One region of the Micromonospora sp. RTBAU3-60 genome, then DNA from elsewhere that is predicted to be linked to it. Evidence: riboswitches for the same ligand, from Rfam matches in the RefSeq annotation. Region 1 holds a riboswitch; each other region holds the start of a gene.
What was found. Region 1 has a riboswitch for cyclic di-AMP ahead of ACY34I_RS01255 (transglycosylase family protein). Riboswitches for the same ligand answer to the same signal wherever they lie in the genome.
Positions count from the first base shown of each region.

Region 2: linked by a shared signal. The riboswitch ahead of ACY34I_RS03440 (C40 family peptidase) and the one ahead of ACY34I_RS01255 (transglycosylase family protein) in region 1 are both predicted to bind cyclic di-AMP.
Region 3: linked by a shared signal. The riboswitch ahead of ACY34I_RS05895 (coiled-coil domain-containing protein) and the one ahead of ACY34I_RS01255 (transglycosylase family protein) in region 1 are both predicted to bind cyclic di-AMP.

Region 1 covers NZ_JBUEGB010000001.1:318,524-328,153, reverse strand. Annotated here, with positions in the region: gene ACY34I_RS01265 (LLM class flavin-dependent oxidoreductase) at 1-669, opposite strand, end outside; gene ACY34I_RS01260 (glycoside hydrolase family 3 protein) at 870-2,693, shown strand; cyclic di-AMP (ydaO/yuaA leader) riboswitch at 2,864-3,010, shown strand; gene ACY34I_RS01255 (transglycosylase family protein) at 3,010-3,663, shown strand; gene ACY34I_RS01250 (YbaB/EbfC family nucleoid-associated protein) at 3,814-4,269, shown strand; gene ACY34I_RS01245 (M4 family metallopeptidase) at 4,370-6,409, opposite strand; gene ACY34I_RS01240 (OmpL47-type beta-barrel domain-containing protein) at 7,420-9,630, shown strand, end outside.
Region 2 covers NZ_JBUEGB010000002.1:278,306-287,935, reverse strand. Annotated here, with positions in the region: gene ACY34I_RS03490 (LLM class flavin-dependent oxidoreductase) at 1-779, opposite strand, end outside; gene ACY34I_RS03485 (MerR family transcriptional regulator) at 838-1,893, opposite strand; partial or broken gene ACY34I_RS03480 (LysR family transcriptional regulator) at 1,985-2,083, opposite strand; gene ACY34I_RS03475 (DUF1801 domain-containing protein) at 2,194-2,550, shown strand; gene ACY34I_RS03470 (VOC family protein) at 2,547-2,930, shown strand; gene ACY34I_RS03465 (GNAT family N-acetyltransferase) at 2,953-3,486, shown strand; tRNA gene ACY34I_RS03460 (tRNA-Gly) at 3,527-3,600, opposite strand; gene ACY34I_RS03455 (zinc metalloprotease) at 3,844-4,827, shown strand; gene ACY34I_RS03450 (pyridoxamine 5'-phosphate oxidase family protein) at 4,894-5,439, opposite strand; gene dcd (dCTP deaminase) at 5,518-6,096, shown strand; gene ACY34I_RS03440 (C40 family peptidase) at 6,142-7,176, opposite strand; cyclic di-AMP (ydaO/yuaA leader) riboswitch at 7,189-7,324, opposite strand; gene ACY34I_RS03435 (N-acetylmuramoyl-L-alanine amidase) at 7,556-9,601, shown strand.
Region 3 covers NZ_JBUEGB010000004.1:115,479-125,108, reverse strand. Annotated here, with positions in the region: gene ACY34I_RS05940 (YbaB/EbfC family nucleoid-associated protein) at 1-282, opposite strand, end outside; gene ACY34I_RS05935 (hypothetical protein) at 414-911, opposite strand; gene ACY34I_RS05930 (heavy metal translocating P-type ATPase) at 1,157-3,412, opposite strand; gene ACY34I_RS05925 (hypothetical protein) at 3,427-4,401, opposite strand; gene ACY34I_RS05920 (heavy-metal-associated domain-containing protein) at 4,436-4,645, opposite strand; gene ACY34I_RS05915 (metal-sensitive transcriptional regulator) at 4,798-5,097, shown strand; gene ACY34I_RS05910 (DUF305 domain-containing protein) at 5,153-5,782, opposite strand; gene ACY34I_RS05905 (hypothetical protein) at 5,867-6,370, opposite strand; gene ACY34I_RS05900 (YibE/F family protein) at 6,568-7,875, shown strand; cyclic di-AMP (ydaO/yuaA leader) riboswitch at 8,030-8,160, shown strand; gene ACY34I_RS05895 (coiled-coil domain-containing protein) at 8,166-9,185, shown strand; gene ACY34I_RS05890 (carbonic anhydrase) at 9,252-9,630, opposite strand, start outside.

The DNA.
Region 1 (9,630 bases):
GTCCCGCCCGGCGGCCTCGGCGCCCTCGTCGATCAGCGTGTTCAGCCCCGGCAGCTCGGCCGACCCCTTGGGCAGGTACGACAGCGACGGCAGCCAGCCGTCCGCCGCCCGCCCCACCAGCCGCAGCATCCGGGGCTTGTACGCGCCGACCCAGATCTCCACCGGGTGGGCCGGCGCCGGTCCCCGCTTCGCCCCGACCACCCGGTAGTACGCGCCGTCGACCCGGACCATGTCCCGCCGCCCGGCGTCCCAGACCTCGCGGATCACCCGGATCGCCTCGTCCAGGGCGTCCACAGCCTCGCCGGGGCTGAGCCGCCGACCGCCGACCGCCTCGATCGCCTCCCAGAACGCCCCCGCGCCGAGACCCAGCTCGACCCGGCCGCCGGTGAGCAGGTCCAGGCTGGCCACGCTGCGCGCCAGCACCACCGGCTGGCGCAGGGGCAGGTTGAGCACGTTGCCGGCCAACCGGATCCGGCTGGTCGCCGCGGCCAGGTAGGACATCAGCGTCCAGGTGTCCAGGAAGCCCGGCTGGTAGGGGTGGTCCTGGAACGTGACCAGGTCCAGGTTGACCTGCTCGCAGAGCTTGGCCAGCGACACCACCTGCGCGAACTGGCCGGCGGTGGGGGTGAGGAAGCCGCCGAAGGCCAGCTCGTGTCCGTAGTCAGTCATGTATCTCCGCCTGCGTGCGCCCCGGGCCCGGCGACCGTGCCGGACCTCGCCACCGTAGTCGGTGCCGGGGCGGCGCGCGCCCGCTCCGGCAACCGCGAGGACTTTTCGCGCAGGGTGACGAACGCAGTGGTGTCGATCAATGTCCCGCTGGCCTAGGGTTCTGGTGAACGGCCTTCACGTTCCTTCGAAAGGAGCGACCCGTGATCCGCCACCGCCCCCTCGGCCTCGCCCTCCTCGTCGTCGCGGTCACCGCCGTGGCCGCGCCCGCCCCGGCCGCTGCCGCCGGCTACCCGTACCAGGACCCCACGCTGCCGGTCACCACCCGCGTCGCCGATCTGCTCTCCCGGATGACCCTGGACGAGAAGATCGGCCAGATGACCCAGGCCGAGCGCGGCTCGGTCACGGCGAGCGACCTCACCACCTACCGGCTCGGTTCGGTCCTCTCCGGTGGCGGCTCCGCGCCGACGCCGAACACCGCCACCGCCTGGGCGGACATGTACGACGGCTTCCAGCGGGCCGCCCTCGCCACCCCGCTCGCCATTCCGATGATCTACGGCGTCGACGCCGTGCACGGGCACAACAACGTGTACGGGGCGACGATCTTCCCGCACAACATCGGCCTCGGCGCCAGCCGCGACCCGGCCCTGGTGCAGCAGATCGGCCAGGCCGTGGCCGAGGAGGTCGCCGGCACCGGCGTCGACTGGGACTTCGCGCCCTGCCTCTGCGTCGCCCGCAACGACCGCTGGGGCCGCACCTACGAGTCCTTCGGTGAGACCCCCGACCTGCCGTCGAGCATGTCCACCCTGGTCACCGGCCTGCAGGGTGACACCCTCGGCGGGCCCACCTCGGTGCTCGCCACCGCCAAGCACTATGTCGGCGACGGCGGCACCACCGGCGGCGACGACCAGGGGAACACCCAGCTCAGCGAGGCCGAACTACGGGCCGTCCACCTGCCCCCGTTCCAGGCGGCGGTGCAGCGTGGCGTCGGCGCGGTGATGATCTCCTACAGCAGTTGGAACGGCGTGAAGCTGCACGGCAACCAGTACCTGATCACCACTGTCCTCAAGGGAGAGCTGGGCTTCTCCGGCTTCGTCGTCTCCGACTGGAACGGCATCGACCAGATCGACGGCAGCGCCGGCTTCACCGCCGCCGAGGTCACCACGGCGATCAACGCCGGCATCGACATGGTCATGGTCCCGACCGCCTGGAAGACGTTCATCAGCACCCTCCGCGCCGAGGTGCAGAACGGGCACGTGCCGATGAGCCGGATCGACGACGCCAACCGGCGGATCCTCACCAAGAAGTTCGAGCTGGGCCTCTTCGAGCGGCCGTACACGGATCGGAGTTGGACCCCGACGGTCGGCAGCGCGGCGCACCGGGCGCTCGCCCGGCAGGCCGTCCGCGAGTCCCAGGTGCTGCTGAAGAACTCCGCCGGGATCCTGCCGCTGGCCCGGGACAACAACAAGATCTTCGTGGCCGGCAAGAACGCCGACAACATCGGCAACCAGAGCGGTGGCTGGACCATCTCCTGGCAGGGCTCGTCGGGCAACATCACCCCCGGCACCAGCATCCTCCAGGGCATCCGCGCCGCCGTCGGTCCGACCACGACGGTCACCTACAACCAGCGCGGCACCGGCATCAACAGCAGCTACCGCGCCGCGATCGCCGTGGTCGGCGAGACACCGTACGCCGAGGGCCAGGGCGACCGGACCGGTGCCATGAGCCTGGACCGGGACGACCTGCGCACCATCGCGACCCTGCGCAACGCCAGCGTACCCGTGATCGTGGTGCTGGTCTCCGGCCGGCCGCTGGACGTCGCCGGCGAGCTGCCGAACTGGGCCGCGCTGCTCGCCTCCTGGCTGCCCGGCACCGAGGGCGCCGGCGTCGCCGACGTCCTCTTCGGCGGGTACGCGCCGACCGGAAAACTGCCGATGACCTGGATGAACTCCGTTGACCAGCAGCCCATCAACGCCGGTGACGGGCAGGTTCCGCTTTTCCCGCAGGGCTTCGGCCTGACCTACTGACGGCCGCTTGTAAGGCACCTGTGGACGTCGCGCAACTCGTACGGTGCGGCCTTCGCCCGGCTGGGTGAAGAACTTCACAAGAAGTGGGCGATCGTCCGAATCCGTCCCTAACGTCGACTGCGTTCGCGATCGCGGACACCACGGGCCGGCAACGCCTAATCCCGCCGCCGGCCCGTCGGTCACTGGACCTCAGGCGGGAGCGGGGGACCCACATGTTCCTCGGTGCTCGACACCTCGGGGTGAAGCCGCCCTTCCGGCGGCCGGGCTCCTCGGCCCGAACCCGACAGCTCACCTCGTCGGCGTGGAGGAAACCAACATGGCAACTGAATACGTCGCACGCCACCGGCGGGCCACGCAGCGTCGCGTCGCCGTCGGGGCGCTCGTCGTCGGTGCCGCCACCGGCGCCGCCGCCATCCTCGGGCCGGCCGCGCCGGCCAGCGCGTCCAGCGTGAACTGGGACGCCATCGCCCAGTGCGAGTCCGGCGGCAACTGGCACATCAACACCGGCAACGGTTACTACGGCGGCCTCCAGTTCTCGAAGAGCACCTGGAACGGCTACGGCGGCCAGAAGTACGCCAGCCGCGCCGACCTGGCCAGCCGCAGCGAGCAGATCGCCGTCGCCGAGAAGGTCCTCGACGGACAGGGCATCGGCGCCTGGCCGGTCTGCGGCAAGAAGGGCGGCTCCACCAGGCACTACTCCACCAAGGACGCCGGCTCCCCGAAGCCGCACAAGAAGGTGACGAAGAAGGGGCCGTCCCGCAGCGACCAGCCGGCCACCCGCAGCCACCGGCGTACCGCGCCGGCGTCGGGCGGCGCGACCTACACCGTCCAGCCGGGTGACTCGCTGTCGCTGATCACGGAGGCGAAGCACCTCGCCGGCGGCTGGCAGGCGCTCTACGAGCGCAACAAGCGCGTGGTCGGCGACAACCCGGGTCTGATCTTCCCGGGCCAGCAGCTACGCCTGCGCTGACCCGCGTTCCGCGCTGATACCCGGAAGGAGTGGCCGTCCCGCCCGGATGGCCGCTCCCTCCGGGTTCCGGGCTCTGGGTGCTCGCGGTGCCCGGGTCGGGGCGGTTGCTATCGTCGCGGTGCTCCGGAAAGACGTGAAGAAGGCGCGGATATGACCAACGACTCGTTCTCCGCGGCGGCGAGCCTCGACGAGCTGCTCACCAGGACGCAGCAGGCGCTGTCGGCCATGCGCTCGCGGGCGGCCGAGCACCCCGACGGCGACCCGGGCGAGCTGCTCCGCGCCGAGGGTACGGCGGCCGACGGCCGGGTCCGGGCCCGGGTCGTCCAGGGCGGCCGGCTGGAGTCCGTCACGGTGGACCCGGCACTGGCCGGGGAGGGGTTGGCGGCGGTCTGCGGGCACGTCGTGGTGGCCGTCAACGCCGCCCTCGCCGAGCTCGACGCCCAGGTCAGCGCCTCGGCCCAGGCCGACGTCGACGCTCTGGCCGCGCGGCTCGGCGGGCTCGAGGAGCAGCCGGTGCGACAGGTGGAGCTGTTCAGCCGGGCGGTGGACGACGTGCTGGCCCGGCTCAACCGCGGCGGTGACGCCCGGGCGGGTCGCCCGGGCTGAGCGCCGCCCGCCGTCGGACCCGGACGGCACAATCCCGGCATGGAGCAGCCACGGAGCGGCCAGCCGTCGGGAGGACGACGGCCGGCCGCTCCGGTTGTGCTCAGGAGAGGTTGACCGCGGTGTCGTCGATGACGAAGGAGGTCTGCAGGGAGACGTCCTCCACACCGGTGAACGAGATGGTGGCGGTGGTCCCGGCCAGCGACGAGACGTCGAAGGACTTCTGGACGTAGCCGGCGGCCTTGTTGAGGTTGGAGTAGGTGGCCAGGGTGGTGCTGCCCGCCTTCACGGTCAGCTTGTCGTAGGCGGTGGTGGTCGTCGACTCCGCGCTGTCGATGTGCAGCCAGAAGGTGAGGGTCGCCCGGCAACCGGACGGGATCGTCACCGACTGGGACAGGGTGTCGGTGTGGGTGGTGCCGTAGCCGTCCAGCCACGCCTTCCACGAGCCGCTGTGCGCGGCCTGGCCGGTGGAGCTGGTGATGACCCCGGAGGAGGCGCTCCAGCTCACGTTGCCGGACTCGAAGCCGGGGTTGGCCAGCTTCTGGCCGGAGCAGGAGCCGGTCGGCGGCGGGGTGGTGCTGCCCGAGCAGGTCGGGTCACCGGACAGCGCCGGCACGCTGACCGCGTCCCAGGCGGCCTTGACGGTGTTGAACTCGGTGCAGCCGGTGCTGCCGTAGAGGTTCTTGGCCGCCTGCAGCGTCCAGGTGCGGTACTTCAGGTACGACGACGACGAGGTCTTCATCAGCATCGCGTTGTACATGATCTTGATGGCCTTCTGGATGCCGAGGCCCGTGACCGAGCTGCCGTTGCAGGTCGGGCTGGACGGCTGGCCGTTGGTCGGGCTGCTGCCCATGGCCAGCAGATAGAACCAGTGGTTGCCTGGGCCGGCCGCGGCGTGCACCTCGGTGCTCGGGATGCTGCTGGAGTAGCAGTTCGGGTCGCCGAGGGCCGACGGGTTGTACATGTTGCGGATCGGGCCGCTGCCCACCAGGTTGACCTTCTCGCCGACCAGGAAGTCGGGGGCGTCGTAGGTGGAGGGCTCGTTGGCGAACCACTCGGTGGCCGCGCCGAAGGTGTCGGCGACGAACTCCTGGGTGCCCGAGCCGGAGATGCCGCCCGGGGTGTGGTCGTCGATGCCGTGGCCGATCTCGTGGGCCACCACGTCCAGCGAGCCGATCCACTGGCCCGAGGTGTTCTTGCCGATCTGCACCTGGGTGCCGTCGTAGTAGGCGTTCTGGTCGTTCAGGCCCACCCGGATCGGCCAGTAGCCACCGTTGCCGTCGGCGCCGTTACGGCCCAGCCACTGCGAGAGCATCTTGTGCTCGGTCTGGGCGCCGTAGAGCGCGTCGACGCAGCCGGTCTCCTTGTTGGTGGCGGTGCCGTTGCCCCAGGCGTCGTCCGAGCCGGTGAACGTCGTGTTGGTGGCGGCGTCCTGACAGCTCAGGTTGGTGACGGTCGGGTCCTTCATGGAGTACGTGCTGCCCGACAGCGTGGTGTTGAGCGTGAGCGGGCTCGGGCCGTTCCACGCGCCGGTGCCGGTGCCGTGCACGACGTGCTCCTGCGTACGCAGCACCCTGCCGGTCAGGGCGTCGACGTCGACGGTGAGCCGGCTGGGGCCCTCGGCGCCGGTGCCGCGGACCGTGGTCTCCCAGGCCAGCGCCGGCGTGGCGTCCAGGGTGAAGACGACGAGCCGGGTGCCCTCGACGGCGCTGACCGTCTTGAGCTGGGCTCGGGCCGTCTTCTCCGCCGCCGTCGAGGCGAGCTTCGGCGTGGTGGACAGGCTGCCGATGGCGCGCTGCTGCGCGACGGAGGCGTACTTCAGGTTGCCGAGCGAGTCGGTGGCCAGCACGAAGTCGCCACCGGTCACCGGAAGGCCCTTGTAGGTGCGCTCGTAGGGCACGTACTGGGTGCCCTCGGAGCTGATGACCGGCTTCTGCACGAACGCCTCGTCGGAGCTGGCGTGCAGGTAGCCGGGCCGGCTGGCGACCAGCGCGCTGGCCGAGTTCGCGGCGAGCGTACGGGCCTGGGCGGGGTCGGGAGCGGGACTGGACGGCGCGGCCTGCACGGCCGCGGCGGTGCCGGCGGCGATCAGGCCGGCCGCGGCCGCGCCGGAGAGCGCGGCGAGGCGGGGTGAGAGCTTCACGGGGGTACGCTCCTGTTCCTGGGCGCGCAGCATGGAGCCCGGTGGGGACACGCGGCGCGACATGGTGATGAGGCGGGACGACGGTCGGTCCCCGGGGCTGCCGGCGTGGCCCCGGTTCGACGGATCGACCGTCCGAGCCGCCGGGGGTCGGCGACTCGCTGGAGCACAATCACACGGCCGTCGACCCGGATCAATGGGTGACCCGGGCAACCGCCTCGGTCGATCTCCGCGCCGGGTCGCCGGAGCCAGCGAGCCAGGGTCTTCTATGGCCCCTGGCCAGGGCTAATACGCTCCGGAGTGGAGGCGGCGCGCCCGACAGGCGGCTATTGCCGCTCCGCGCGGATGGCGCACGTTCACCCTCGGTCGATATGTCGATCTACCCGACCCGACCGGTCGGGTGCCCGATGCCGAACGGGCGGCCACGATCATCCGTGGCGTCTGGCGAGATCGCCGTTCGGCTGATCTCGCCGGACCGGGCGCTGGCCGCCCCATCGGGACCTTCCGGCCACTTTCGTCTGTCGTAGAGAAAAGTAGTCCGTGAGCCGACGAAAGCTATGGACAGCCTGAGAGGAAGTTAGTACTGTCGGGCACCATCAATATGTTTCGTCGAGATGAACTACCGGCACAGTAGTTCTCGACCGTGGCCTTCAGGCGGCGCAACACGTCCGAGGGTCATGACCGGCCAGCGACGGCCACCCCGGGTCAACGCCGCACCACGGCGACTCGGCGCGGGCACGCGCCACGGGTCGACCGACCGCCCGTACCCGACAACCTCCGACCAGCTCCGACGCGCCACCCTGCCCGGTGTCGCGGGCGATCCGGCTCGCCGCTGACATCGGAGCCGACCAAGCATCCACATCGGACGACCGTGGCCGCCGCCACGGCCGGGGATCCCGTGCGGCCAGGGAGGGGCCGGCGGGACGCCAGCACGCGACAACGCACCTCTGACGACACCTGACACCGACGGGCCGAATCCGCCCGGTTGTTCCCGGACCGTGAAAGAGGCATCCATGAACCCATCCGCACCGCGGGCTCGGCTCTCCGGGAGCCGGCTTCGGAGATCGGTGGCCGCCATCGCCACGATGGCGCTGCTGCTGACCGCCGGTTTGACCGGCTCCCCGGCGAACGCGCGTCCGATCGACACCGAGCGGTCGGCCACGGCCGGGACCAGCTCCTCGACGCAACTGCAGGCCCAGGTCCTGACCTGGACCGCCGGCGACAACTTCCTGTCGTACCTGTCGGCGCCGACCACCGCCACGGCCGGGCCGGCCACGCTGGTCTTCGAGAACAGCCGGGCCACCGGCAACACCACCGGCATGCAGCACACGCTCACCTTCGAAACGGGCGACCCGAGGTACAACAGCGACGTCGACGTGAACATCCTGGCCGACCCGACGGACGCCAACGGGGGCCGCTGGACCGTCGACGTGGTGCTGTCGCCCGGCACCTACCGGTACTTCTGCTCCATCCCGGGCCACGGCGGCATGACCGGGCTGCTGGTGGTCAGCGGCGGCAGCTCGGACACCACGCCGCCCACCGTGACCGCCACCGTGTCCGGGGAGAAGGACTCCACCGGGGCGTACGTGGGCAACGCGACCGTGACCCTGTCGGCGACCGACAGCGGCTCGGGCGTGGACCGGGTCGAGTACTCCCTGGACGGCGGGGCGTACGGCACCTACTCGGCGCCGGTGACGGTGAATCAGCCGGGTCCGCACACGGTGAGCTACCGGGCCACGGACAAGGCGGGCAACACCTCGTCGCCGCAGTCGGTGTCGTTCACGGTGGTCGAACCGCCGCCGACGGACACCACGCCACCCACGGTGACGGCCGCGGTGACCGGCCAGCGGGACGCCAACGGCGCGTACATCGGCAGCGCGACGGTGACCCTGTCGGCCACGGACACCGAATCGGGCGTGGACCGGGTCGAGTACTTCCTGGACGGCGGGGCGTACGGCACCTACTCGGCGCCGGTGACGGTGAACCAGCCGGGTCCGCACACGGTGAGTTACCGGGCGACCGACAAGGCGGGCAACACGTCCTCGCCGCAGTCGGTGTCGTTCACGGTGGTCGAGACGCCCCCGGCGGACACCACCCCGCCCACGGTGACGGCGACGGTGACGGGGGAGAAGGACGCCAACGGCGCGTACATCGGCAGCGCCACCGTCACCCTGTCCGCCACCGACACCCAGTCGGGCGTGGACCGGGTCGAGTTCTCCCTCGACGGGCAGCCGTACGCCGCCTACTCGGCGCCGGTGACGGTGAACCAGCCGGGTCCGCACACGGTGAGTTACCGGGCGACCGACAAGGCGGGCAACACGTCCTCGCCGCAGTCGGTGTCGTTCACGGTGGCCGAGCCGACGCCGACCGACACGACCCCGCCGACGGTGACGGCCGCGGTGACCGGCCAGCGGGACGCCAACGGCGCGTACGTGGGCAGCGCGACGGTAACCCTGTCGGCCACGGACACCGAATCGGGCGTCGACCGGGTCGAGTACGCGCTCGACGGCGGCGCCTACGCCACGTACTCGGCGCCGGTGACGGTGAATCAGCCGGGTCAGCACACGGTGAGCTACCGGGCCACGGACAAGGCGGGCAACACCTCGTCGCCGCAGTCGGTATCGTTCACGGTGGTCGAGACGCCCCCGGCGGACACCACCCCGCCCACGGTGACGGCCGCGGTTACCGGCCAGCGGGACGCCAACGGCGCGTACATCGGCAGCGCCACCGTCACCCTGTCCGCCACCGACACCCAGTCGGGCGTCGACCGGGTCGAGTTCTCCCTCGACGGGCAGCCGTACGCCGCCTACTCCGCCCCGGTCACGGTCAACCAGGTGGGCCAGCACACGGTGAGCTACCGGGCCACCGACAAGGCGGGCAACACGTCCTCGCCGCAGTCGGTGTCGTTCACGGTGGTCGACCCGCCGGCCCCGGACACCACCCCGCCGACCGCCACCGCCGCAGTCTCCGGTCAGCTCGACGACGACGGCGCGTACGTCGGCAGCGCCACGGTCATCATCTCGGCCAGCGACAGCGGCTCGGGCGTGGACCGGATCGAGTACTCCCTCGACGGCGGCGCCTACGCCCGGTACTCCGCGCCGGTCACGGTCAACCAGGCGGGCCAGCACACGGTCAGCTACCGCGCCACCGACAAGGCCGGCAACACCTCCGGGGCCGCCTCGGTCACCTTCACGGTGGTCGCCAGCGGGCCGCAGCCGGAGTGC
Region 2 (9,630 bases), on a different contig from region 1:
TCGGTGAAGCCCAGGTGCCCGGCCCGGGCAACCTGCTCGGCGAAGAAGTCCGCGTTGCTGAGCGAGAAGACCGGCGCCGAGTCCAGCGACAGATAGCGGTCCAACGTGGCGAGGTCGCGGCCCGCCCGCTCCAGGGCCTCGTCCATCCGGCCGGCGAGGTCGGCGACCGACGACCACCAGCTCTCCAGGTCGTCACCGCCGAGCCCGGTGGTCACCCACCCCTGCCCGAACCTTGCGACCAGGCGCATCGACCGGGGCCCGTTCGCGGCGACCACGAACGGCACCCGGGGCTGCTGGACGCAGCCGGGATTGTTCCGCGCGTCCACGGCGGCGAACCACTCGCCCCGCCAGGTGGTGCCGTCCTCCCGGAGGATCAGGTCCAGCAGCTCGGTGAACTCGGCGAACCGGTCGACCCGCTGCCGGGGCGGCAGGGTCTCCCCGCCGAGCACGGTGGCGTCGAAGCCGATGCCGCCCGCGCCGAGGCCGAGCAGCAGCCGGCCGCCGGAGACGTCGTCCACGGTGGTCACCTGCCGGACGAACGCCGCCGGGTGCCGGAAGTTCGGCGAGGCGACCAGCGTGCCGAGACGGATCCGGGAGGTCACCGTCGCGGCGGCGGTCAACGTCGTCATCGAATCGAACCAGGGACCGTCGACCAGGTCCCGCCAGCCCAGGTGGTCGTACGTCCAGGCGTGGTCGAAGCCCCACTCGTCCGCCTGCCGCCAGCGCCGCTCAGAGTCCGACCAGCGCTGGTCGGGCAGGATCACGATGCCAATCCGCATGATCGCCACCCTAAGGCCTGGGCCGGCCGGCCCGCTCGGGCCGGCCGACCGGTCCGGGCTACTCCGTCACCACGTCGGCCACCACGCAGGCGACGTTGTCCGGCGCGCCCTGTGCGTACGCGAGGTCGACCAGGCGCCCGACGGCGGTCTCCGGATCGTCCGCCCCGGCGAGCGCGGCGTGCAGCGCCTCCGGGGCGACCACCGCGGAGAGCCCGTCGGAGCAGAGCAGATAGCGGTCACCGGCGAGGGCAGTACGCAGCGCCAGGTCGGCCTCCACCTGGGCACCCGCCCCGAGAGCCCGCACCAGCAGGGCCCGCTGCGGGTGCGCGGCCGCCTCGGCCGGGCTGAGCCGGCCCTGGTCGACCAGCGACTGCACGTACGTGTGGTCCTGGGTCAGCCGGACCAGCTCGCCCCCGCGCAGCAGGTACGCCCGGCTGTCCCCGACGTGCACCAAGGCGAGCTGAGACCCGCGCCGCAGGATCGCGGTGAGGGTGGTGCCCGGCTGGTGCCCTTCGGTGGCGGACGCGCGTACCGTGCGGTCGGCCGCGGCCACCGCGTCGGCCAGCGTGGCGAGCAGCTCGGCGGCCGGTGCCGCGGAGAGCTCCAGCGGCCGGAGCGCGTCCACGGCGGCGGCACTGGCGGCGACCCCGCCCGGGCCGCGCATGCCGTCCGCCACGGCGAGCAGCGTCGGGCTGGCGTACGCGGTGTCCTCGTTGGAGTCCCGGACCGCGCCCGGCTCGCAGCGGACGGCGTACCGGAGGATGGGTTCGGACATGGTGGTGCCCCTCTCGGAGAGCTGGTCGACGAGGAGCGCGACGACGCGCCCGCGGGCCGCCGTGTCGGCGCTGACCCGGCGCCACCAGGCGTCGACGGCCTCGGCCGCCGAGTCGGGCGGCAGGCCGCAGACGGCCCGGATGTCCGCCAGCGGCATCCCGGCCCGCCGCAGCGCGGCGATCAGCCGGGCCCGGTCGAGCTGGCTCGGCGCGTAGTAGCGGTAGCCCGAGTGCGGGTCGACGGCGGTGGGCGGCAGCAGCCCCAGCTCGTCGTAGAGCCGCAGCGCCTTCGGCGTCAGGCGCGCCGCGCGGGCGAACGCCCCGATGGTCAGCAGCTCCACGGACGCATCCTCCTCGTGCCGGTCCCGGTGACCGGCACGGACCACGCTCGGGTTTCCCGCAGGGGCAAGGTCAAGGGATGAGCCTGGCCAGCATCCGCCCCGTGGTCACCCGCAGCCGCTCGGCGGTACGCCCGAAGTGCAGCTCCTCGGCCAGCGTCAGGAACGTCTCGATCTCGTACCGCTTCAGCACGCCGACCCCCATCGTTGAATCCTGGTCAACGATCGTAGCCCGATCGCGGCTTGGTCGACGGCGGCGTCCAGACCAGGGTGGACAGCGACCCCTTCGAGGAAAGGAACCCCATGGATGCCGTCACCGACTACCTGGCTGGCCTCGACATCCCGCTGCGCGAGACCGGCGAGAAACTCCGTAGCCTCATCGACTCCGTGCTGCCCGAGGCCACCGGCGCCATGTGGCACGGCCACCCGGTCTGGGGCCTCGGCGACCGACCGGGCAGGACGCCGGTCTGCCTGGTCAAGGCGTACTCGTCGTACCTCACCTTCGGGCTGTGGCGTGGGCAGGACGTGGCGGACGCCTCCGGCCGGCTCGCCCCGGGCGCGCGACGGATGGCCTCGGTCAAGCTCCGGACCGTCGACGAGATCGACCCGGACCTGTTCGCCGGCTGGCTCCGGCAGGCGTACGCCCTGGAGGCGCAGTGAGCGCGGTGCGGGTGACGGGCTTCGACCACCTGGTCCTCACCGTCGCGGACGTGGACCGGTCCCTCGACTTCTACTGCGGCACGCTCGGCCTGGCACCGGTACGCGTCGACCGCTGGCGGGACGGCGAGGTGCCCTTCCCCTCGGTACGCGTCAGTCCCGAGACGATCATCGACCTGGTACGCGGCGAGCCGACCGGGTCGAACGTCGACCACATCTGCCTGGTGGTGGCACCCGTGGACTGGCAAGCGGTCATCGACTCCGGGGCGTTCACCGTGCTGACCGGGCCGGTGCCCCGCTTCGGCGCCCGGGGCAGCGGCACCTCGATCTACGTACGCGACCCGGACGGCAACACTGTCGAGCTGCGCTCGTATCCGGAGTAACCACCGTTGCTAACGTGGCGCGATGCCTCAGCTCCAGCGACTCGACGCCCACCACGCCCCCGCGCTGCTCCGCTTCGAGCGGGAGAACCGGGCGTACTTCGCGCGGACCGTGCCGGACCGGGGTGACGACTACTTCGCGGAGTTCGCCGCCCGGCACGCGGCGCTGCTCGCGGAGCAGGCCACCGGCCGGTGCCACTTCCACGTTCTGGTCGACGACGACGGCGCTGTGCTGGGGCGGTTCAACCTAGTGGACGTCGCCGACGGCAGCGCCGAGTTGGGCTACCGGGTGGCCGAACGGGCGACCGGGCGGGGCGTGGCGCAGGACGGCGTCCGGCGGGTCTGCGAGCTGGCCCGCGACGGGTACGGGCTGCGCCAGCTGGTCGCGTCCGCCGCGCTGGAGAACCCGGCGTCGCTCGCGGTGCTCCGGCGCACCGGGTTCGTCCCGGTCGACGAGGTGCAGCTCGGCGGCAAGCCCGGTCTCCGGCACGTCCGCGACCTGAGCGCCGCAGATCAACCGTCGGGCGCCGCCGGCGCAAGAGGCGGTAGCAACGACTGAGGCCCCAGCCAGGAAACCTGTCCTGATCTGGGCCTCACGGTGGAGCGGGTGACGGGAATCGAACCCGCACTGTCAGCTTGGGAAGCTGATGTTCTGCCATTGAACTACACCCGCAGGCCGCACCACTGTACCTGAGGCCACCGCCCCCGTGCACCCAGGTACCCCCGCGGCGGCTCGACGTGTCGCGAGAGCGGCTGGAAATGATCTTGCAACACCCCTCCCCAGCCCCAGCAGGAAAAAGCTTCACGTCGCCAATGCATAGCCATTCTCAAATCTGTCAATCGGTTGTAGCGTCTCCCCAACGTTTCAGCCACGGCGTGACACACCCCGGTCGCGCCGCCAGAAAGAGGTGGGCCCATGGGACCTCGTCCCAACCTGCTGACCCGGCGTGCCGCCGGTGTCGCGTCGACGACCCTCGCGCTGCTGCTCAGCACCGCCGCGGTGGGTGTCGTCCCGGCCGCTTCGGCCTTCTCCGCCGCCCCCGCGGGCGGCTGTGTCGAGCCGGTCGACGTCCACTCGGACGCCCGGGTGAAGGCCGGCGCGCACGCCAAGCACGAGCCGAACGAGCTGACCGTTGCCCAGGTCCGTGAGCGCGAGGCGGACCTCGCCGCCGCCCTGGCCGAGCGGGCCCGGTCGCGCGCCGGCGCCGGAGCCACGCCCCTGGCGACCGTGACCATCCCGGTTGTGGTGCACGTCATCCAGCGGGACAGCACCCGGGCCGGTGGCAACATCCCGGACTCGATGATCACGCAGCAGATCAGCGTGCTCAACCAGGCGTACAGCGGTGGCACCGGCGGTGCCCCTACCGCCTTCAGCTTCCAGCTCCAGAAGATCAACCGGGTCACCAACCCGGCCTGGTACCCCATCATCTCGGGCTCCACCGCCGAGCGCCAGATGAAGACCTCGCTGCGCGAGGGCGGCAAGAACACCCTGAACATGTACCTGGGTGAGCTGAGCGACGGCCTGCTCGGCTGGGCGACCTTCCCGAAGCGCAAGCTCGACAGCATGGACGGCGTGGTCGTGCTGAGCGAGTCGCTGCCGGGCGGCACCGCCACCAACTACAACCAGGGCGACACCGGCACCCACGAGATCGGCCACTGGCTGAACCTCTACCACACCTTCCAGGGCGGCTGCTCGGGCTCGGGCGACAGCGTCGACGACACCCCGGCCGAGGCCTCGCCGGCGTACCAGTGCCCGACCGGTCGGGACACCTGCACGGCGTCGGGCCTGGACCCGATCACCAACTTCATGGATTACACCTACGACTCCTGCATGCACCAGTTCACCTCTGGTCAGGCGAGCCGGATGCTGACCGCGTGGAACGCCTACCGCGCGGCGTAACCGCCGAGCACAGCGAACCGGTGCCGGTCCCGTCCTCGGACGGGGCCGGCACCGGCGTCTACGCGGTCAGGCGGCCGGGCGGCGGGTGTCGAAGCCGTGCCGGCCGCGCCGGCCCTCGGGCATGGTCGAGGTATGCCGCGCTGGAGCGGTCGCCTGCGGGTCGAGCCAGACCCGCACCTGCGGCCGGCCCCCGCCGAGGTGGGCCGCCTGGTCGCGCCGGGTCAGCATCGCCACCTCGACGGTGAACTCGAACAGCCGCCAGTCGACGTGCGGCGCGGCCCGGCCGATCCCGGCCAGCCGGGCCACGGTCGCCGGGTCGGTCACCGGGCGGGCCCGGCCGGCGACGTACGCCTCGTCGTCGCTCTCCTCCGGCGGGAAGGAGTGCAGCGCGTAGCGGCCATCGCGTTCGAGGTCGCGGCGCTTGGGCGAGTCGATGACGAAGCAGTAGAGCCCCTCGTCGGTGATGACCGGGGAGACCGGGTGGACCCGGGGGCCGCCGTCGGCGCGGACCGTGGCGAGGTAGCCGAAACCCGGCCCGTACTGCTGCAGGAGAAGGCGGATCTCGTCGGCGAGTCGGGGCTCGTCGGCGGCGAATTCGGACCAGGAAGCCATGCGGACATTCTATCGAACACGTGTACGAAGATGTAGTCCGACACGCAGGTCACCCGTTCCGGTCGCTATGGTGTTCCGATGCTGCTCTCCGACCGCGACCTGGTCTCCGAGATCAAGGCGGGCACCCTCGCGCTGGAGCCCTTCGAGCCCACGCTGGTGCAGCCTTCCAGCATCGACGTACGCCTGGACCGGCTCTTCCGGGTCTTCAACAACCACCTCTACACGCACATCGACCCGTCCGTGCAGCAGGACGACCTGACCTCGATGGTGGAGGTGCCGGAGGGGGAGCCGTTCGTGCTGCACCCGGGCGAGTTCGTGCTCGCCTCGACGCTCGAGGTGATCTCGCTGGGCGACCAGCTCGCCGGCCGGCTCGAGGGCAAGTCGAGCCTGGGCCGGCTCGGGCTGCTCACCCACTCCACCGCCGGCTTCATCGACCCGGGCTTCTCCGGGCACGTCACGCTGGAACTCTCCAACGTGGCCAATCTGCCCATCACGCTCTGGCCGGGCATGAAGATCGGCCAGCTCTGCATCTTCCGGCTCTCGTCGCCGGCCGAGCACCCGTACGGCTCGGCGGTCTACGGCTCGCGCTACCAGGGGCAGCGCGGGCCGACCCCGAGCCGGTCCTGGCAGAACTGGCGGGTCTGGCCGACCCGCTGAGCACGCCGCAGGGGCCCCCGCGGCGCGGGAGCCCCTGCGGACCGGTCAGCCCGGGCGGCCGTAACTGTTGATCTGGCCGTCGTCGACGCGTTTCATGGTGATCGGCTTGCCGGACTGGGAGGCGTGCACCACCCAGCCGCCACCGACGTACATGGCGACGTGGTGCAGGTCGCTGTAGTAGAAGACGAGGTCACCGGGGCGTAGCTCGCTGCGGCTCACCCGCCGGGTGACATCGTGCTGCTCGCGGGCGTTGTGCGGCAGGGAGACCCCGGCCTTGGCCCAGGCCGCCATGGTGAGTCCGGAGCAGTCGTAGTGGTCCGGGCCGGCGGCACCCCAGACATAGATCTTGCCGATCTGGGCGCAGGCGAACTTCACCGCGACACCGGCCGGGCCGCCCGGGTAGCCGGCGGGGCAGGGCGCGGGGCGCAACGGCCCGCCGCCACCATTGCCGTAGACCTTGAGGCGGAGCTTCTGAAGCCGGGCGATCTCGGCGTCGATCTGCTTCTTCTGCGCCGCGAGCTGGGCTTCGGTACGGGTGAGCTGGGCGACCATCTCGTCCAGCGGCTTCTTCTTCGCGGCGAGTTGGTCGCGCAGTTCGGCGACGGCTTGCACCTCCTGCCGCTGGTGGTGCGCGAAGCGGTCGAGCAGTTCGAGGCCGTTGACCACCTCGCTCGGCGACCGGCTGCCCAGCAGGGCGTTGACGGTGGAGAGGTTGTTGCCCTTGTACGCGTCGGCGGCCAGCCCGCCGACCTGCCCGAGGGCGGCGTCGACCCGGGCCTCCAGCGGCGCGATCTGCTTGGCCAGCGCGTCGGCCTGCTTGCGCCGGGCAGCGAGCTTCTCGCGGGTGGAGTTGACCTGTTCGATGATCGGTTCGAGCTTGTTCCAGTCCTGGTCGATCTGGCGCTCGATCTCCGCGACCGACGGTTCGGCGTGGGCCGCCGTGGCGCCGCCGGTCAGGACGACGGCGGTGCCGACCAGGGCGGCGAGGGCGGTGGTGAAGCGGGACCAGCGTGAACGCGGCGCAGCCGCCGACCGGTCGACCGACCGGACCGACGGTGGCCGCGGGGCATGGTATGCCACCGGGCTCCGTACTCCTTCTTCCTGACCGCCTACCGGGTTAGCTGACGGGTTCGGGCGGGAAGGGAGGCGCCCTACCGCAGTGGCTGCGGATTCACCCCAGGTACCTGGGTCCCCGGCTCGCCCGGAGGCGACTCGGCGGTGTCCGACCGTCACCACCCGGGTTGGACGGTGAACCTACCGGTCGACGACTGACCAGACTAGGGACCGTTGTTATCGTTCCGCAACCCGTTGGGCCGTGACACTCCGTACCGGATTCGCGAACAAGCGGGGCATGAAGGTTTTCTACGGACAACATCTCAATTCGGAAAGGTATTGACCACAGGGCATCGGCGGAGTGAGGGTGGGGGCGCAGTCACCCCCATCCCTATCTGGAGGTTCAATGCACCTCTCAGCACTGCCACCGCGCAGACGGATACTGCTGGCCGCCGCCGTCGCGGCGGCCACCGCTCTCGCGACCAGCGGTCCCACCGCGGCGGCACCCCTCACCGCCGGGACCACCGACAGCGCAGACCGCCAGCAGCAGTACGCCACCGCGGCGGCGGAGTACGGCGTGCCGCAGAGCGTCCTGCTGGGCGTCTCCTACCTGGAGTCCCGCTGGGACACCCACACCGGCCAGCCCAGCACCAGCGGCGGCTACGGCCCGATGCACCTCACCGACGCCGAGCAGGTCGCCTCGACCCCGTCCAGCGCACACGTGGACGAGAACGAGGACCCCCGCGGCGACGAGTCCCGCCCGCTCACCGTCGACCTGAGCGCCGCGGCTGCGCCGTCCGGGGACGCCCTGCCCCAGGCTTCGCTGCAGACCATGGACGCTGCCGCCGACCTCACCGGCGAGTCGAAGGAGACGCTGCGCACCGACGCGGCCGCCAACATCCGGGGCGGCGCGGCGCTGCTGGCCTCGTACCAGAAGGAACTGGGTGGGCCGGTCGGCGCCGGCAGCGACCCGGCGGCCTGGTACGGCGCGGTGGCCCGGTATTCCGGCGCGGACACCGAGGACGCCGCGGCGGCCTTCGCCGACGAGGTGTACGACCAGCTGAGCCAGGGCGCCAGCCGGACCACCGACGACGGCCAGCGGGTGACCCTCGCCGCCACCGCGGTGACGCCGGACGAGTCCGGGCTGCACAAGCTCGGGCTGCGCCGCGCCGAGCGGCCGGACGGGATCGAGTGCCCGGTCCGCCTCGCCTGCGAGTGGATCCCCGCGCCGTACGGCGAATACACGATCCCCGAGACGAACATCGTGGACTACGGCAACTACGACATCGGCAACCGGCCGGCGCAGCAGAAGATCGAGTACATCATCATCCACGACACCGAGGGCTACTTCGGCCCCAGCGTGCGGCTCGTCCAGGATGTGACCTACCTCGGCTGGCACTACACGCTGCGCTCGGTGGACGGATACGTGGCCCAGCACATCAAGGCCAAGGACGTCGGCTGGCAGGCCGGAAACTGGTACGTCAACGCCAAGTCCATCGGCATCGAGCACGAGGGCTTCGCCGGCCACGGCACCTGGTACACCGAGGCGATGTACCGGACCTCGGCCAAGCTGGTTCGCCACCTGGCGCTGCGGTTCCAGATCCCGCTGGACCGGCAGCACATCCTCGGTCACGACAACGTCCCTGGCACCACCGCCGGGACCGTCGCCGGCATGCACTGGGACCCAGGCCCCTACTGGGACTGGTCGCACTACTTCGACCTGATGAAGGCGCCGTTCCAGTCGACCGGCACCCCGCACACCGGCCTGGTCACCATCGACCCGGACTTCGCGTCGAACAAGCCGGCCTTCTACGCCTGCAACCAGCAGCCGCCGGGGGTGCCGAAGCCGGTGCCGCCGGCCGAGCCCTGCCCGCTGCGCGGCTCGTCCTCGGTCATCCTGCGCACCGGCCCGAGCCTGGACGCGCCGCTGGTCAACGACAAGGGGCTGCGCCCGAACGGTACGCCGAACACCATGCACATCAAGGATCACGGTGCCCGCGCCTCGGCCGGTCAGACGTACGCCCTCGCGGACATCCAGGGCGACTGGACCGCGATCTGGTACCTCGGCCAGAAGGCCTGGTTCTACAACCCGGCCTCGGCACCGACGGCGAAGTGGGCGCAGGGCTTCGTGGTGACCCCCAAGCCGGGCAAGACCACCATCCCGGTGTACGGGCGGGCCTACCCGGAGAAGGATGCCTACCCGGCCACCATCCCGTACCAGGGCATCTCGCCGCTGCAGTACACCTTCCCGGCGGGCCAGCGGTACGCGCTCGGCGGCACCCTGCCGGGCGAGTACTACCGGGCGGTCTCGTTCGACGGCTCCGCGCCGGGCGACCGGACCGTGGTCCGCGGTGAGAACCAGTACGTGCAGATCCAGTTCGGCCACCGGGTGATGTACGCGAACCTGGACGACGTGCAGATCCTGCCGGCGTCGGTCGGCTCGCCCAGCTGACCCGAACGAAGCGAAGGCCCCGGTCCGCC
Region 3 (9,630 bases), on a different contig from region 1:
GGCGGTGGCCTTCTCCTGGAGGTCGGCGAACGCCGCGTTGACCGCCTGGGTGATCTCCTCGGCGAGCGACTCGCTCGCCATGCGCATCGCCCGCGGGTTGAGGGTGAGCGCGGTGATCCGGCCGGGTGGGCCGACCGTCACCTGGACCAGGCCGTCGGCCGCCTCGCCGTGGCCCTCGGGAGGTGGTGCGTCGGTCTCGGTGCCGGCGGTGAACTGCCCGAGCGCGGACATCGTCTCGGACAGCACGCGGTCGAGGCCGGACGGGTCGACAGGGTGGGCCATGGGGTGGCTCCCTCCGGGGTCGAGGTCGCTTCGCATCCTAAGTGGTGAATGCGAGCGGCGGTGACCCATGGTGAGCCAGGGCCCACCCTCCGACGCGGACGGTGGCACACGTCACAGGGGACGGACGCCGGTCAGGCGCGGCACTCCCGAGCGAGCCGCTGCGGGATCGCCACGAAGCTGGAACTCAGCCACTTGACCGGGGCCGACGACCTCGCCCCGGCGTCGATCCGCCGCGCGGCGTCGGTGACCAGCGCCTTGATCTCCGGGTCCTGCGCCCGGGCGGCCTGCCGGCGTACGTCGGTGGCCAGGTCGGCGAGGCTCGCCTTGACCTGGTCGTTGAGCTGCTCCGGGGTGAGGTCGCGACGGGTTGCCGCGGCGGAGTCGGTGGCGATCTGCCTGCTCTTGGCGATGATGAGCTTGTCGACCTCGGCGCAGACCGCGGCGGTGTTCGCGGCGGTCACCGGCGACGGCGACGCGGTGACGGTCGGGGCCGGTGCGGTGGCGGTCGGCGTGCCCACCCAGTTGCCGGCCGGCGCTCCGGTGTCCTCCTCGGCGGACGGCTGGCAGGCCGTGGCGAGGGCCGTCATGATCACCAGGGCGGCGGCGCGGATCGCGGCGGTACCGGACATGGCTCTTCCCGTACGGTCGTCGGCCGTCGGTGACGGCCCGTGGTCAACCGGGGCTCCGATCCTGGGCCGCCGCCCGCGCCCCGGCCAGATCGAGCGGCGACGGAGTCGAGTGTGCCAAGGATCCGGCGCGACCGCCGGACGCGCGGTCCGCGGGCAGCACGCCGGGCCGGCGATCGGCCGGCCCGGCGAGCAAGGCGCCGGGCCGCCGGTCCCGGGCGGGCCGGGACCGGCGGCGGGTGCGGAGGTCAGCCGACCGGCCGGAAGCGCCGCAGCCGGAGGCTGTTCGCCACCACGAACACCGACGAGAAGGCCATCGCCGCGCCCGCGATCATCGGGTTGAGCAGGCCGGCGGCGGCCAGCGGCAGGGCGGCCACGTTGTAGGCGAACGCCCAGAACAGGTTGCCCTTGATGATGCCGAGGGTGCGCCGGGAGAGCCGGATGGCGTCCACGGCGGCCATCAGGTCACCCCGGACCAGGGTCAGGTCGGATGCCTCGATCGCCACGTCGGTGCCGGTGCCCATGGCCAGCCCGAGGTCGGCCTGGGCCAGCGCGGCGGCGTCGTTGACGCCGTCCCCGACCATGGCCACCGTCCGCCCCTCGGCCTGGAGCCGCTGCACCACGTCGACCTTGTCGGCCGGCAGCACCTCGGCGATCACCTGGTCGATGCCGACCTCGGCGGCCACCGCCCGCGCGACCGTGGTGTTGTCGCCGGTGAGCAGCACCGGGGTGAGCCCGAGGTCGCGTAGCCGGGCGACCGCCGCCGCGCTGGTCGGCTTCACCACGTCGGCCACCGCGAGCGCTCCCCGGGCCCGGCCGTCCCAACCGGCCAGCACCGCCGTCCGGCCGGCGGCCTCCGCGTCGGTCGCCGCCCGCAGGACCGCCTCGGGTACGTCGAGACCGCGCTCCCGCAGCAGCCGGAGCCGCCCGACGACCACGTCCCGGCCGTCGACCGAACCGGTCACGCCGAGCCCTTCGACGTTGGCGAAGCCGGTCACCGGCGGCACCGGTCCGGCCTCGGCCGCGCCGTCGGCGATCGCCCGGGCGATCGGGTGCTCGGAGGCCGCCTCCAGCGCGCCGGCCAGCCGGAGCAGCTCGTCGGCGTCCTGGCCGGCGGCCGGCAGCACGTCGACCAGGGTCATCTTCCCGGTGGTGACGGTGCCGGTCTTGTCCAGCACCACCGTGTCGACCTGGCGGGTGGACTCCAGCACCTCGGGGCCCTTGATCAGGATGCCGAGCTGGGCGCCCCGCCCGGTGCCGACCAGCAGCGCGGTCGGGGTGGCCAGGCCGAGGGCGCACGGGCAGGCGATGATCAGCACGGCCACCGCGGCGGTGAACGCGGCCGTCGTCCCTGACCCGGTGCCGAGCCACCAGCCCAGCGTGCCGACGGCCAGGGCGATCACGATCGGCACGAAGACCCCGGAGATCCGGTCGGCGAGCCGCTGCACGGCCGCCTTGCCGGTCTGCGCCTGCTCCACCAGCTTCGCCATCTGGGCGAGCTGGGTGTCCCCGCCGATGCGGGTGGCCCGGACGACCAGCCGGCCGCCGGCGTTGACGGTGGCGCCGACGACGGTGGCGCCCGGCCCGACCTCGACCGGGACGGACTCTCCGGTGAGCATGCTGGCGTCGACCGCCGAGGTGCCCTCCTCGACGAGGCCGTCGGTGGCGATCTTCTCGCCGGGCCGGACCACGAACCGGTCCCCGACCGCGAGCTGGTCCACCGGGATCCGGATCTCCCGGTCGCCGCGGAGCACCGCGACGTCCTTGGCACCCAGCTCCAGCAGGGCGCGCAGGGCGGCGCCGGCGGTCCGCTTGGACCGGGCCTCGAAGTAGCGGCCGGCGAGGATGAAGGCGGTCACCCCGGCCGCCGCCTCCAGGTAGATGTTGCCGGCCCCGTCGCCGCGGGTGATGTCGAAGCGGAATGGGTGGGTCATCCCGGGCATCCCGGCGTCGCCCAGGAAGAGCGCCCAGAGCGACCAGCCGAACGCGGCGAGGGTGCCGAGCGACACCAGGGTGTCCATGGTCGCGGCGCCGTGCCGCAGGTTGATCCAGGCGGCCCGGTGGAACGGTAGCCCGCCGTAGACCACGACCGGGGCGGCCAGGGTCAGCGACAGCCACTGCCAGTAGGTGAACTGCCAGGCCGGCACCATGGCGAGCAGGATCACCGGCACGGCCAGCGCGACCGAGACCCACAGCCGGGTACGCAGCCCGCGCAGCTCGTCCACGGGCTCGGCGGTCGCCCCGGCCGCGGCCTGGGCGGGCGGCGGCGGCACGGCGGCGGTGTAGCCGGTCTTCTCCACCGTGGCGATCAGGTCGTCCGGGGTCACGTCGTCGGCATACCGGACGGTGGCCTTCTCGGTGGCGTAGTTGACCGTGGCCTCGACGCCGTCCATCCGGTTGAGCTTCTTCTCGATCCGGGCGGCGCAGGAGGCGCAGGTCATGCCGCCGATCGCGAGTTCGATCTGGTTCGGCGCGACCGGTAGGGACTTGGCGGTCGATGTCATCGCGGCACCTCCGGTCAATTGTGCCCGTGGCCCGGGGTGCCGTGGCCGGCCTCCGGGGTCGGTGTGGTGGTCGGGGCCGGCGCGCTGGTCGCCGGGGTGCCCGAGTCGCCGGCCACGACGGTGAATTCCGCGGTGTGCACCGCGTCGCCGTGCCGGAAGTCCAGGTAGAGGCGGTACGTGCCGGCCGGGGGCACCTCGGCGGCGAACCTGATCTGTGGCCCGGCCGGGGTCCGCCCGTCGCCGGGCGCGCCCTCCGGGTGCACGTGCAGGTACGCCAGGTCGCCCTGCCGCAGCGCCACCAGGTGCCCGTACGCCCCGAGGTAGGGCTGGAGGTCGGTGACGGGCTGCCCGTCCCGGCTCACGCTCAGGGTGAGCGGGCTGGTGCGGCCGGGCTGCGGGGTGCCGCTCAGGGTGACGGTGTAGCCGTCGACGGTGGTGCTGGCGGCGGGTGCCGGCAGCGGCCGGTCGGCCAGCGTGCCGGGGACCGTGACGTCGACCCCGAGCGTCAACGGCGCGCCGCCGGTCGGGGTGAAGTCGGCGAACGCCCGCCAGACGCCGGGGCCGGCGAGCGGCGAGGCCACCCGCCAGGTGCCGTCGGCGGCCAACTCCGGGTGGACGTGCCGGAAGCCGGAGAGGTCACGCCGGGCGACGATCAGGTGCATGCGCTTGTCGTGCGCCACGTCGTAGCGGGTGACCGGCCGGCCGTCGGGGCCGGTGATCCGGAAGGCGAACTCGCCGGCGGGGGCGGTCACCGGTTGCAGGGTGTAGCCGCGGTCGGAGACGAGCAGCCCGCCGGGCAGGTGGTCGGTGGCAGCGGCCCCGTGGCCCGCGTCACCGTGACCTCCGTCACCGTGGTCGGCATCGGTGGCGTCGTGCCGGGTCGCGGCGGCCGGGGTGACGGGGCCGGCCAGGTGGCCGACCCCGTACGCCGTGCCGAACACCGCCGCGAGGCCGAGGGCGAAGCCGCTCAGCTTCGTCGTCGTGTTCATGGGGTACCTCGGTTCCTTCGGGTCCGGGGACCCGTCACGCCCCGACGAGGTCGTAACCGGCCTCGTCCACGGCGGCGCGAACGGTGTCCAGGTCCAACGGACTCTCACTGGTGACGGTGACCTGGCCGGAGGCCAGGTCGACCTGGACGTCGGTGACGCCCCCGATCGCGCTCACCTCGGTGCTGACCGAGTTGACGCAGTGCCCGCAGGTCATGCCCTGCACCTGGTACGTCGTGGTGACCATCGCAACTCCCCTCTCGCCGCCCCATCCTATACCCCTCGGGGGTATTTGAAGGAGAGACGGCTACCACTCTCCTGTTACCGCTACCCCGTGGGGGTATCAGCCAACGAAGAGGACCGTACCATACCCCCAAGGGGTACGCTATCCTGGATGGCATGACCGCACCGACGACCCCGACCCGGGGCTACACCGCCAGCAAGGACCAGCTCCTCGCGCGGCTCCGCCGTATCGAGGGCCAGGTTCGCGGCATCGAGAAGATGGTCGAGGACGACCGCTACTGCATCGACGTGCTGACCCAGATCTCCGCCATCCAGGCCGCCCTGGACAAGGTCGGTCTCGGCCTGCTCGACGGGCACGCCCGGCACTGCATGCACGAGGGCGCCGCCGAGGGCCGCGCCGACGAGATGGCCACCGAGATGATGGCCGCCGTCGGCCGGCTGATGAAGCGCGGCTGATCGGCCCGGTCGGGGGTCCGGGCCCGATGGTCCGGACCCCCGCGCCCTGCCGGCTTCAGAGCCGGTCGAGCAGCTTCCGCATGGTGTCGATCTCGGCCTGCTGGGTGTCGGCGATCCGCTGGGCGAGCGCCCTGGCGTCCGGGTTGGCGCCCCGGCCCAGCTCCTCCCGCGCCATGGTGATCGCGCCCTCGTGGTGGGCGATCATCATGGTCAGGAACTGCCGGTCGAAGTCGACCCCGGACGACGCCTTGAGCTTCGCCAGGTCGGCGTCGGACATCATCCCGGGCATCCCGTGGTCCATCCCCGGCATGCCGTGACCGGCTCCCGGCGGGGGCGCCGGCCGGCCCCAGGCAGCCAGCCAGTCGGTCATGGTGGCGATCTCCGGCCCCTGGGCCGCCTTGATCTGCGCGGCCAGCTTCTGCACCTCGGGGTCGGCAGCCCGGCCGTCCGCCAGTTCCGCCATCTCCACGGCCTGCCGGTGGTGCGGGATCATCATCTGGGCGAACATCACGTCCGCGTCGCCGAACGAGGCTCCGGCGGAGGGCGACCCGCTGGCCGTCCCGCCGGGCATGGCGTGGTCGGTCCCGGCGGTCGAGTGGTCGCCGCCGCAGGCGGCCAGAGCGAGCGCCGCGGCGACGGTCGCGCCGGCCAGGGCGGCCCGACGCGCGAGGGTACGAGTGGACATGGCAAAGCCTTTCGGTGTCGGAACGTACGCAGCGGACGGCGGACGCGGGGCACCGGTCTTCCGGTCCACCCGCGCCGGGGCGTCCTATCTGCGCAGCACCGACACCGTCGTCAGGCGCAGCCCGTATGGCCGGGGCGGCGGGGCACGCGGTCCCGGGGCGGGACGGAGCGGCCGACTCGCGGTCGGCCCGCCGGCCCCGGACCGGGCCCGCAGCAGCAGGGCGACCAGCAGCGTGACGGCGAACGCGCCGAGCACCGCCAGACAGATGCTCCAGCCGGACCGGTCGCCGCCCAGGTCGCCCAGCGGGAGCGCCCGGGCGCGGGCGTCCACCAGCGGGAGCACCTGGGCGCTGCCGTCCGCCGGCGGGAGCATCCGGGCGTGGCTGCAGTCGTCGCCCGGGCAGTCGCCGGTCGTGGCGACCATCACAGCCGGCGGGGCGCCGTGGCCACCCACCGCGTGACCGGTCGGGCCCCCGCCGGCGTGCGCGCCGTGGCCGAGGGTGTGCATGGCGGCCAGCCCGACCAGGGTGCCGAGCAGCAGCAGGAGCCGGACCCACGGTCCGGTCGTCACCGCTGTCGCCGTTCGCACGGCAACCACGCTAGTGGGCGCCGCGGAGCGGGCCGGGCGGAACCAGGGAGATCGCACATCGGCTGCGGCGGCCTCCCGGCCTGGCTAACATTCCCGGCGACGACCGGTCTCCGCTCGCTCGCCGGCGCCAGCGCCGGCCCGGTGAGCCGGCCAGCCCGGTGACACGTATCCAGCCGTGACTCGTTCGGAGACTCGCCATGGGCGCCGACCACACCCGTCCCGCTCCGCCCGCCCCGCCCCGGGTGCGACGGATCCTGGTCGCCACGGTGGTGCCGCTGTTCCTGGCGACCGTGGTCGCCGCGCTGGTGCTCTGGCCGCGGGACAGCCGGGAGCCGGCGGGCGACGCGAACCTGCCGCGCTACCACGGCACCGTGACCCGGGTGGTCACCGAGCCGTGCCCGCCGACGCCGGAGGAGGGCGCCGGCGGGCCCACGGGTCCCTGCGGGACCGCGACGGTCGCCGCCGAGCAGGGCCCGGACGCCGGCCGGCAGATCGAGGCACCCCTCCCGGCCGGCCCCGGCTCGCCACGGGTCGAGGTCGGCGACAAGGTCATCCTCGTCGAGCTGATGGACCCGGCCGATCCGACGGCCAAGAGCTACAACATCGCCGAGCACCAGCGCGGTACACCGCTGGTCGGGCTGGCCGTGCTCTTCGCCGTCGCCATCGTGGCGTTCGGGCGCTGGCGCGGGCTGGCCGCGCTGGGCGGCCTGGTGGCGAGCTTCGCCGTGCTGCTCGGCTTCGTGCTGCCCGGGATCGGCGCCGGCCAGCCGCCGCTGCTGGTGGCGATCGTCGGCGCCGCGCTGATCATGTTCGTGGTGCTCTACCTGACCCACGGGATCACCGCCGAGACCTCGGTGGCGGTGCTCGGCACCCTGGGCAGCCTGGTGCTGACCGGTCTCCTCGGCACCCTGGCCACCGCGGCCACCCACCTGACCGGCTACGGCAGCGAGGACGCCACCACGCTGTCGATGTTCCAGCAGGACGTCGACCTGCACGGGTTGCTCCTGGCCGGCATCATCATCGGCTCGCTCGGCGTGCTGGACGACGTCACGGTCACGCAGGCGGCCACGGTCACCGAGCTGGCGAACGCGAACCCCGGGCTGTCCCGGATGCAGCTCTACCGGGCGGCCACCCGGGTGGGCCGCGCCCACATCGCCTCCACGGTCAACACCATCGTGCTGGCGTACGCGGGCGCGTCGCTGCCACTGCTGCTCCTGCTGGTCGCCGACTCGCGACCGGTGATCGAGATCCTAACCAGCGAGTTCATGGCCCAGGAGATCGTCCGTAGCGCGGTGGCCACGCTCGGCCTGATCGCCGCCGTACCGCTGACCACCGGTCTGGCGGCGGTGGTCCGCACCGCCGGGCGGGCCGGCGCCGCGACGGACCCCGAGCCTCGCCCGCCGGCGTCCCGGCCGCCGGCCGAACGGCACGACGCGCTGGAGGCGCTCGGCGGAGCGGCCGCCGGACGGTCCGGACCGGAGAGGAGCACCGAGGCCACATGGTGACACTCCGGAGCGTGACCGTCCGACTCAAACGCGACCCTGGTCACGCAGGGCGACGACGAAAACGTGCGGTTGGTCGGCTTCGGGACGTAGCTCCGCAGCCGGGACGTCGGGTAACCTCACTGCCGGTCACCGCCGAAGGCGCGCACCGGCGCCTGCGGTGCCACCGCCCAATCGCCCCACGGCGAACCGGGGAACCAGGTACCTGGGGTGAATCCGCGCAGGCGGTAGGGGCCACTTCCGTCCCGAACCCGTCAGCTAACCCGGTCGGCGGTCGACGGAAGGGAACACTGTTGACGGCACCCCTGCGCCGCTGGTTGACACCCGTGGCGGCCGTGCTCGCCGCGTTCGCCATCGTCGCCGGGCCCACCCCGGCGCTGGCCGCACCCAACACCCCCACCCCCTCGGGGCACGAGGAGGACAACGATCCGCCGCTCATCACCGAGGTCATCGACGCGGCCAACCGCGGCTACCTGCAAGCCAAGGCGAAGCTGGACAAGTCGAAGCAGCGCCAGCTCCAACTGGGCCTCGAGATCCGGGCGGCGCAGGCCGACCTGGACGCGCTGCGGCCACAGGTGACCGAGATCGCCGCGCAGTCCTACCGGACCGGCCGGATGGGCGCGATGGCCATGCTGCTGGAGAGCAACGCACCCGACTCGTTTGTCCGGCGGGCCTCCGCCCTCGACGAGCTGAACCTGATGAACGCGCAGAAGCTCGCCGCGGTCAACGCCGCGAAGAATCGCGCCGAGCAGGCCAAGATCGCGCTCGACGCGGAGGTCCGCGAGCAGCAGAAGCAGACCAACGCGATGAAGCGCGAGAAGGCCGAGGCGGAGAAGGCGCTGGCGCTGGTCGGCGGGCGCGGGTTCACCGGTGGCCTGGTCTCGGCCACCTCCCCGGTCGCCCGCATCGGTCCCGGCCGGACCGCCGACGGGGGCTGGCTGCCCGAATCACGCAGCGTGAAGGACCCGACCACCTCGGGCTACATCACCCCGCGCACGCTGCACATGTACAAGGAGGTCAAGCGGGCCGGCTTCGACCGTTTCGTGGGCTGTTACCGCCCGGGCGGGCCCTGGGAGCACCCCAAGGGCCGGGCCTGCGACTGGTCCCTGCAGCGCAGCGGCTTCTCCCCCTGGCACAACAACGACATGCGAAGGTACGGCAACGACCTCGCCGCCTTCGTGATCCGCAACGCCGACCGGCTCGGCGTCTACTACGTGATCTGGAACCGGCAGATCTGGTTCCCGGCGACCGGGTGGAAGTCCTACAGCGGGCCCTCCAACCACACGGACCACGTACACGTGTCGATGCTGTAGCTGCCGTACCGCTCCGAGGGGGCCGTTCCGCGACCAGCGGGGCGGCCCCTCGTCGTCAACTAGGGCTCAACCGGCGACGGCGGTGGGCGGCGGAGCCGCGGGCGCGGCCGGGACCGGCAACGTCACGCCCGCCTTCACCTCGGCCACCGTCCGCACCTCGCCCGCGCTGAGCCGGTACGACATGCCGACTACCCCGCACCGTCCGGCCGCCACCCGCTCGGCGAGCACGGCGGACCGGGCCAGCATCGCCTCCACCGTCCGCGCGATGTGGATGTCGACGATGTCGTCGAGGTCCTCGACGCCCTGCCGGGCGGCCCGGGCCAGGCTGGGCACGACCGCGTCCACCAGCGCGCCGAGGTGGCCGGCGGGGGGCGTGCCGGTGGCGACCACCTCGCGGGCGGCCTGCACCGCGCCGCACGAGTCGTGGCCGAGCACCACCACCAGC